One region of the Lysinibacillus sp. FSL M8-0134 genome, then DNA from elsewhere that is predicted to be linked to it. Evidence: predicted binding sites of a transcription regulator. Region 1 holds the regulator's gene; the other holds the start of a gene.

Region 1 (4,244 bases):
TCCACGTTTACGCAGCTTGACAATTTCATCTACAGGTAGTTCCTTACGCTCCTGACCATGCGGGTTACCTCGATTCGATAAATTATTTTCAGGACGGTAGCCATTCTCTACAGCACGGCGCATACCTCTACGTATTTTAGCATTATGTATTCTACGCTGGTATTCCTCTACTATCGCTAAAATCTCAAGCAGCATCGTGTCCATTTCGTTTAGTTGCACCGGTCCTGCATCACGCATAGAGAAAACATCTGTTGCTGATTTTTGTAACAAATGCAACACAGCCATCCTTGCATTTCCACGTCCTAAACGTGTTTCATCTTGTACAAAAAGGGCGTTAATCCCCTTTTCTTTAATGAAATCAAGCATTTCAAGTAAGCCCTCACGTTCTACATCGTAGCCGCTGTGCTTATCCTTAAAAACGCCCTTCACCTCATAACCTTGCTCTTTTGCATAGCGCAGTAACTCTTCTTGTTGTCGCTCTAAAGACGAGCTTTGTGTTTCCTTTTCAGTACTTACACGGCAATAGACAACAGCCGACAGTTGATTATTGATCATTGTTCGTTTCTCGCAATTTCAATGGTATTGATGGGATCGGCCTGATTACTCACTACAGGAATGACTAGAGATTTTCCTGCCACAATTTTAATATCCGCTAGCTCATTTTCTGTTTTCACAAGCTTAATCCAATCTTCAGTACTCATTTTACCACGGTATTGCTCTGCTAACGACCATAAGCTATCCCCGTGTTCGATTTGAATTTCAGCGTAACTAACGTGTCCTGGATCAGTAATGTAAAGATATCCTGCAAATAGTAGACAAACTCCCATCAAGATTGAAATATGTGTGTTTTTCTTTAACCATGTCATGTTCATAACCCCTTTTGTAGAATGTTTGTTCGGAATGTATGTTCTCATAATAAAGCGAACAAACGTTTTTGTCAAACACTTTTCGAACCTATGTTTGCATACGTGTTCGCATTCTGTTATACTATCAAATAAGAAGAATGATATTAGAAAAAAGAGGTGAGCACTCATGAAAAAAGTTTCAAAAAGACAAGAGGATATTTTAGCTTTTATTAAAGAAGAGGTACGAGCTAAGGGCTATCCACCATCAGTACGAGAAATCGGGGAAGCAGTTGGACTTGCTTCAAGTTCCACTGTTCATGGTCATCTAGCTCGATTAGAACAAAAAGGCTTTATTCGTCGAGATCCAACAAAGCCACGTGCGATTGAAATTCTAGAGCCTGAAGAATCCATTCAAAAGCAACAAGTAATTCATGTTCCACTTGTTGGTAAGGTTACAGCCGGTTCTCCTATTACAGCTATTGAAAACATTGAAGAGTATTTCCCGCTACCAGATACGTATGGCACAAGTGAAGATCAATTGTTCATGCTTGAAATTATGGGGGAATCAATGATTGAAGCAGGAATTTTAGATGGGGACTTAGTCATTGTGAAGCAAAAGGCAACAGCCAATAACGGTGATATTGTTGTAGCTATGACAGCTGAGGATGAAGCCACTGTAAAACGTTTTTTCAAAGAAAAAAACCATTTCCGTTTACAGCCTGAAAATTCATCCATGGAGCCAATTATTGTCGATCAAGTTTCTATTTTAGGACAAGTTGTTGGTCTCTACCGTCGTGTGCATTAATTACGAAAATAGGTATCGAGGATTATATGTTCCTTATGAGCATGTATCCTCTTTTTTACGCAAAAAAAGAATCCACATACTAGCATTGGATTCTTTACTCTATGCCCTTCTAAGCTTCTTTTTTGAACTTTAAGCTAGCCTCTACAAATGCTGAAAATAATTTTTTAGCGTTCTCTTCTCCTGCTTTGGCCATTTCCTCAGGATGCCACTGAACTGCCAAGCAAAATGGTAAATCTTCATGAACTACTGCTTCGATAATACCATCGCTTGATTTCGCTGCTACTTTTAATTTCTCTGCTAGAACATTCACAGCCTGATGATGAAACGAATTTACAGCAACTTTCTCTTGTTCTAAAATAGTTGCTAATAAATTATCTGCAATAATCTGTACATAATGAGTAGCTACAGCTCGACCTGATTGCTGTGCATGTTTAAGCAACTTCGTACTAAAATGGTCACTATCAATGTCCTGATATAAAGTACCACCTAATGCGACATTTAAAATTTGGATTCCACGACAAATACCGAAAATAGGCATTTTTCGTATAAAAGCAGCTTCAATTAAAGCTAGTTCAACTGTATCCCTCGCTGGATGAATTTTCCCTAGCTTTGGTGATGGCTCTGCTCCGAATAGAAATGGATGCACATCATAGCCACCCGATAACAATAAACCATCTGTAAGAGCTAAAATTTGAGCCGCATCCTCCTCAACACCTAAAGGAATAATAAGCGGAATTCCTCCCGCCTCAATAATACTTTGACTGTAAGCAGCATTTAAATGAGCGGATAAATCATCCTCCACAAAGGCTGTAATGCCAATAACCGGTTTCACTTGCTTCCCTCCATATACTTGAAGATTGACAATTACCAAAAACCTAAATACCAATTGATTAATGAATCACCATAAAAATAAACAATGATCGCTGCTAAGGCGATAGACGGACCAAAGGGGAAGGGTGTTTTTCTTCCTTGCTTACGCTTGAACAAAATGATAACCCCCACAATCATACCGATAACTGCCGCCAGAAATAGTGTTAACAGTGTATTGATTGTGCCAAGAACGAGTCCAATTAAAAAGAATAATTTAATATCTCCTCCACCCATGCCACCATTCGATATAACCGCAATAACATATAGTATGCCAAAACCAACGACAGCACCCACAAGACAATCCCACCATGGTGTTAATGGCGATAGTACCCGACCTACAACGAGGAATGGTAAAAAGAATATAAGCACCCTATCTGGGATGAGCATATAGGCTAAATCCGAAACAATAATAATAACGAACAAGGAGATAAATAAAAGCGCTACAATAAATTCTATGCCCCAACCTAGCCGCCAATAAGCAAAGGCAAACAAAACACCTGTCCATATTTCTATTGCTGGGTATATCCAACAAATTGTATAGCCACAGGTTCGACATTTCCCCCCTAAAAACACATAAGACAATACTGGTACTAAATCAATCATCTTTAATTGTCTATTACATTTGGTACAATGTGAGGGAGGATGGACAATCGATTCCTTCTGTGGGACGCGTAAACCTACCACATTATAAAAAGAGCCAAAGACAAGCCCAAATAAAAATATAAAGATTGTATAAGCCATTTCCATTTTTTTGACCTCCTAAACCAATAGGAGCCCATACAAATCGTATGGTTCACCTATCCATGTAAGTATTGTTCAATAAAAAGTCCTTCTAACATTGTTAGGTTATTAAAGAATCTATTAAAATACTTGTCGTTATGGAAAATTTGGATAAAAACAATAGAGAATGAATGATGTAAGATTAGGGAAATGTTGAACTTTAAAAAGCGGGGAATATAGTAAGGTTTCGATATCATTTTAACATAATGTAAAAAGAGATTCCAAAATACATTGGAATCTCTTTTCTTCTTTATTTCCTCAACAACCTACCCGACAACAGCATGCCAATCCCACCAATTGTAATAAACAGAATTGCTCTAATTAATAAATCAAGTGCGGATAAGTCAAAGAATATAAGCTTAATAAACGCCATGACCAAAATGACAAAGCCTGTTGTACGGAGTGTTTTAAGATGATGTTTTGAACCAAGCCATAATGAAACACTGGCCGTCAAGAATAATGTGATCGTTGTAAGGGCAATGCTTAGCTTCCAATCTAGTACGTTATTATTCGTAAACTGTTGAATCAGCCCCCAAATAGAAATCATTGTGAGTACAATACCAGAACTTACAATAGCATCGACATATTTCCCTAGACGATCTTCATACAATCGGTAAATAAGCCCTTTTACAAAGATATCTACGATGATGGCTACAATGACTGCAATATAAACAAATCTAGTGATAATATTTAAACTATCCATCATTGAAGTCTTGGTGCTAATCAGCAAAGAGAATAGGAGGAAAAATGCGCCGAGAACTGGTGTTAACGCTCGCCCTTTGTATGATTCGGCAACTAGTAAAGAGCCTGCAAATAGTGCAGCTAATGCAATACTCATCATATAAGGAATACCGTTTGTGTCCACAAAATAAGCACTGTCTAGTTTGCCAATATAAGCTAAGAAATAGCCTGCTGTGACCACTGCTAAAATATCGATGATGTAT
Region 2 (4,244 bases), 570 kb from region 1:
CATTCGCATTACGTGCAGCACGACCAATTGTTTGAATCAATGAACGTTCTGAACGTAAAAATCCTTCTTTATCAGCATCTAAAATTGCTACAAGTGATACCTCTGGAATATCAAGTCCTTCACGCAATAAATTAATACCAATTAAGACATCATACGTCCCTTTACGTAGCTCACGGATAATCTCAATACGTTCTAGTGTCTTAATTTCAGAATGCAAGTATTCAACCTTTAAGCCCATTTCCTTCAAATAGGCGGTTAAATCTTCAGACATTTTCTTCGTTAACGTTGTCACTAAAACTCGCTCATCTCGCGCAATTCGATCTTGAATCTCATCGATCAAATTATCGATTTGTCCTTCGATAGGACGAACATCAATTACTGGATCTAATAATCCAGTAGGACGGATAATTTGCTCGACCATTTCTGGAGTGTGCTCCAACTCATAAGGTCCAGGTGTTGCGGATACATAAATGGCTTGATGCACTCGATTTTCATATTCTTCAAAACGCAATGGACGGTTATCAAGAGCAGATGGCAAGCGGAAGCCATGTTCTACGAGCACCCCTTTACGAGCTTGGTCACCATTGTACATTCCGCGAACCTGTGGAAGTGTAACGTGACTTTCATCGACTACAAGTAAAAAGTCATCGGGGAAATAATCAAGCAGTGTATACGGAGTAGCACCTGCTTCACGCAAAGTTAAATGACGTGAATAGTTCTCTATCCCAGAGCAAAAGCCCATTTCACGCATCATTTCTAAATCATAACGAGTACGTTGCTCTAGACGTTGTGCCTCAAGTAACTTATCCTCTGCACGCAACAACGCAAGACGTTCCTCTAATTCTTTTTCAATATTTTCAATGGCTTTTCGCATTTTTTCTTCACGTGTTACGAAGTGGGAGGCAGGGAAGATAGCCACATGATCTCGATCCGATAAAATTTCTCCCGTTAAGGCATCTACCTCACGAATGCGATCAATTTCATCACCAAAAAACTCCACACGAATACAATGCTCGTCACGTGATGCAGGGAAAATCTCCACTACATCTCCACGTACCCGAAATGTTCCGCGTGTAAAACTAACATCATTGCGCTCGTATTGAACATCAACAAGTTTACGCAGTAGCTGGTTCCGTTCGATTTCCATGCCTGTGCGAATCGATACAACCATTTCTCGATATTCTTCAGGAGACCCCAAACCATAAATACAGGACACAGATGCAATAATGATGACATCATCACGCTCAAATAATGCAGAAGTAGCAGAGTGACGTAGCTTATCAATTTCATCGTTAATGCTAGAATCTTTCTCTATATAGGTATCTGTCTGCGGTACATAGGCTTCTGGTTGATAGTAATCATAATAGCTGACAAAATATTCAACCGCGTTATTTGGGAAGAATTCTTTAAACTCACTATATAGCTGACCAGCTAGTGTTTTATTATGCGCCATAATAAGTGTTGGTTTCTTAACCTGCTGGATGACATTCGAAATGGTAAACGTTTTACCTGTTCCCGTAGCCCCTAACAATGTCTGATGACGCTTACCTGCTTTCACACCCTCCACTAATTCCGCAATTGCCTGTGGCTGATCCCCACTAGGCTGATATGGCGCTTGTAAATCAAATGTTTGCACACATGTCCCCGCCCTTTCCTTCCAATTTGTACATATATTTTAGCATAGCAGTATTAAAATTTCGAACATTTAACGAACGAATGTTTGTAAAAAAATTTTTCATCTCGTAAATTTGTAATAAATAACCGTGAAGCCATTAATACTTGTTACCCTCATAATAGCCGCTTCATCAGGTTTTCAAGCTTTTTCTATTCATTAGATTTTAATTTTAGAGTGGTAGTCACTATCTTTTGGGATGACGTTAGTCTTTTTTGATTGTCTTCTTTTATGGGGGACACGCATTTTTGGAGCGGGGACGCTTCTATTATGAGCAAGGGGCTTGCACTTTTGGAGTGAGTCTCCTCTTTTTATGAGCGGAGGCATTCACTTTTGGAGTGCCTCTTCTCCCTTTATGAGCTTAGTCACTCACATTTGGAGCGGGTCTCCTCTTCTTATGAGCGGAGGACTACACTTTTGGAGCGGCTTTCCCATTTATGAGCGGAGACATTCACTTTTGGAGCGGTTATCTTCTCTTTATGAGCGGAGTCACTCACTTTTGGAGCGGTTATCTTCTCTTTATGAGCGGGGACATTCACTTTTGGAGCGGTTCTCCTCCTTTTATGAGCGGGGACATTCACTTTTGGAGCGGTTATCTTCTCTTTACGAGCGGAGGACTACACTTTTGGAGCGCTCTTCTTATTTTACGAGCAAAGTCACTAATCCCCGAGTAGGTTTTCTATATTCTCCCTCAAATCACTTCCCCCTCTTTCAAACAAAAACCTATCATCAATAAACTCACCAACTATCCCTCCAATAAAAAATCCCGCTCTCCAATAGATCTGAGAGCGGGTTCGTCCATATGATTATTCTTCTGTTTGCTGCAAGGAATTTAGTTCGGCTGCGTATTGATAAAATGCGTGTTCATCCTTTTCATCGAGTGCTCTATCAATCAGAACCATGAGCTGCTCTTGACGATGCATACGCTGGATACGATTTAAAAATAGATCTAAATAAATCTCGTTTAATAATTTCTCTGCCTCATCAACTTTTTTTGACTGACCAACGGCTTTTAGAAAATCGGTATACGAATAATATTTATCCAACGATCTCACCTCGATCCTTTTCTAAATTATATGAAAATTGAAACTAAAATGCAATGCTTACGAATCGAAAATAACTTGGATTCGCTATTAATCTCTTGAGATTTAAAGCAAATTCTCTAAGCATTTCATTCTTTTCTGAATGCCCTTTAGCTATTTCCTCTATTTCAACAAATCCATTTTCTGTTCTACACTACCGTTAACAATAGAAAAAGGAGGCATTTCCCATATGACTAGCAATTTTGTAAATGGTTACTTAATTTCATTTAATACTTACATGCTACAACCTATTCAGCACGATACAAAAATTTTCACCCATGTGATTGACAAACATAATGAACTAATTGTTACACGCAAACCAATGCATGTGCTTCGCAAATCTTGCATCTCTTTAGGCACAACCTATGAAGCGGCAAAACAATCGGCTAAACGTTTCTTTGGCAATCAACATAAGCTCCCAATTGTCGTGGCCTTTGATTATGGGTATCCCTGTATATTTCTACCAACCTATTCACCGAATTCCATTCACAATATATGGATTGGATTACATGCAATTATAAATATCACACCTAGTCAATCGGGGTGTATCGTTACATTAAAAAATGAGAAACAAATTGAGTTACCTATTCAGTATGCTTCTATTAGTAAACAGTTTGTGAACGCATCCATGCTCTATAAATACTACATGAATGAACGAAAACAACTAAACCAAGATGCACCCTATCATCCACCCTTTTAAATAGAAAATCCCCCAAGAGCACCTCACTCTTGGGGGATATGTTTACTAATTAATTTTAGATCGTAAAAAGGCATTAATAAATGGATCTAAATCGCCATCCATTACTGCACCGACATTACCTGTCTCTTCATTCGTACGATGGTCCTTCACCATAGAGTATGGATGGAACACATAAGAACGAATTTGTGAGCCCCAGCCGATTTCCTTTTGCTCACCACGTATTTCATCTAGCTGAGCCTGCTGCTTATCAAGCTCTAATTGATATAATTTACCCTTTAACATAGTCATCGCTTTTTCACGGTTTTTAATCTGTGAACGTTCTGCTTGACATTGTACAACGGTACCAGTCGGGATATGTGTAATACGAACTGCTGAATCCGTCGTATTAATATGCTGACCACCTGCACCTGTTGCACGGTACGTATCAATTTTTAAATCCTCTGTACGAATATCGATTTCAATATTGTCATCAAACTCTGGCATAACATCACAAGAAACGAATGATGTATGGCGGCGACCAGACGAATCAAATGGTGAAATACGTACTAAACGATGTACACCTTTTTCAGCCTGTAAATAACCAAAAGCATTGTGACCTTTAATAGACAAGGTAACCGATTTAATCCCAGCTTCATCACCTGGAAGATAATCGACTGTCTCCACTTTAAAGCCACGTTTTTCTGCCCATCGAGTATACATACGTAACAGCATAGAACCCCAGTCCTGTGATTCCGTTCCACCTGCACCAGGATGTAGCTCTAAAATGGCATTGTTTTGATCATATGGACCA

What was found. The regulator LexA, encoded in region 1, represses DNA repair genes until DNA is damaged. The targets are predictions, from matches to a motif close to CGAACATATGTTCG.
Region 2: uvrB (excinuclease ABC subunit UvrB) is a predicted target of LexA. The motif match lies at 1,710-1,723, and genes of this name have one in related genera.

Annotation. Positions count from the first base shown of each region.
Region 1 is NZ_JBBPAJ010000001.1:1,206,679-1,210,922, reverse strand. Features, by position in the region: gene MKY49_RS05845 (YneB family resolvase-like protein) at 1-555, opposite strand, end outside; gene yneA (cell division suppressor protein YneA) at 552-866, opposite strand; gene lexA (transcriptional repressor LexA) at 1,033-1,650, shown strand; gene MKY49_RS05830 (gamma-glutamyl-gamma-aminobutyrate hydrolase family protein) at 1,760-2,482, opposite strand; gene MKY49_RS05825 (prepilin peptidase) at 2,515-3,267, opposite strand; gene MKY49_RS05820 (DUF2339 domain-containing protein) at 3,551-4,244, opposite strand, start outside.
Region 2 is NZ_JBBPAJ010000001.1:640,603-644,846, reverse strand. Features, by position in the region: gene uvrB (excinuclease ABC subunit UvrB) at 1-1,636, opposite strand, end outside; gene MKY49_RS03185 (IDEAL domain-containing protein) at 2,479-2,718, opposite strand; gene MKY49_RS03180 (competence protein ComK) at 2,945-3,454, shown strand; one part of gene prfB (peptide chain release factor 2) at 3,500-4,244, opposite strand, start outside.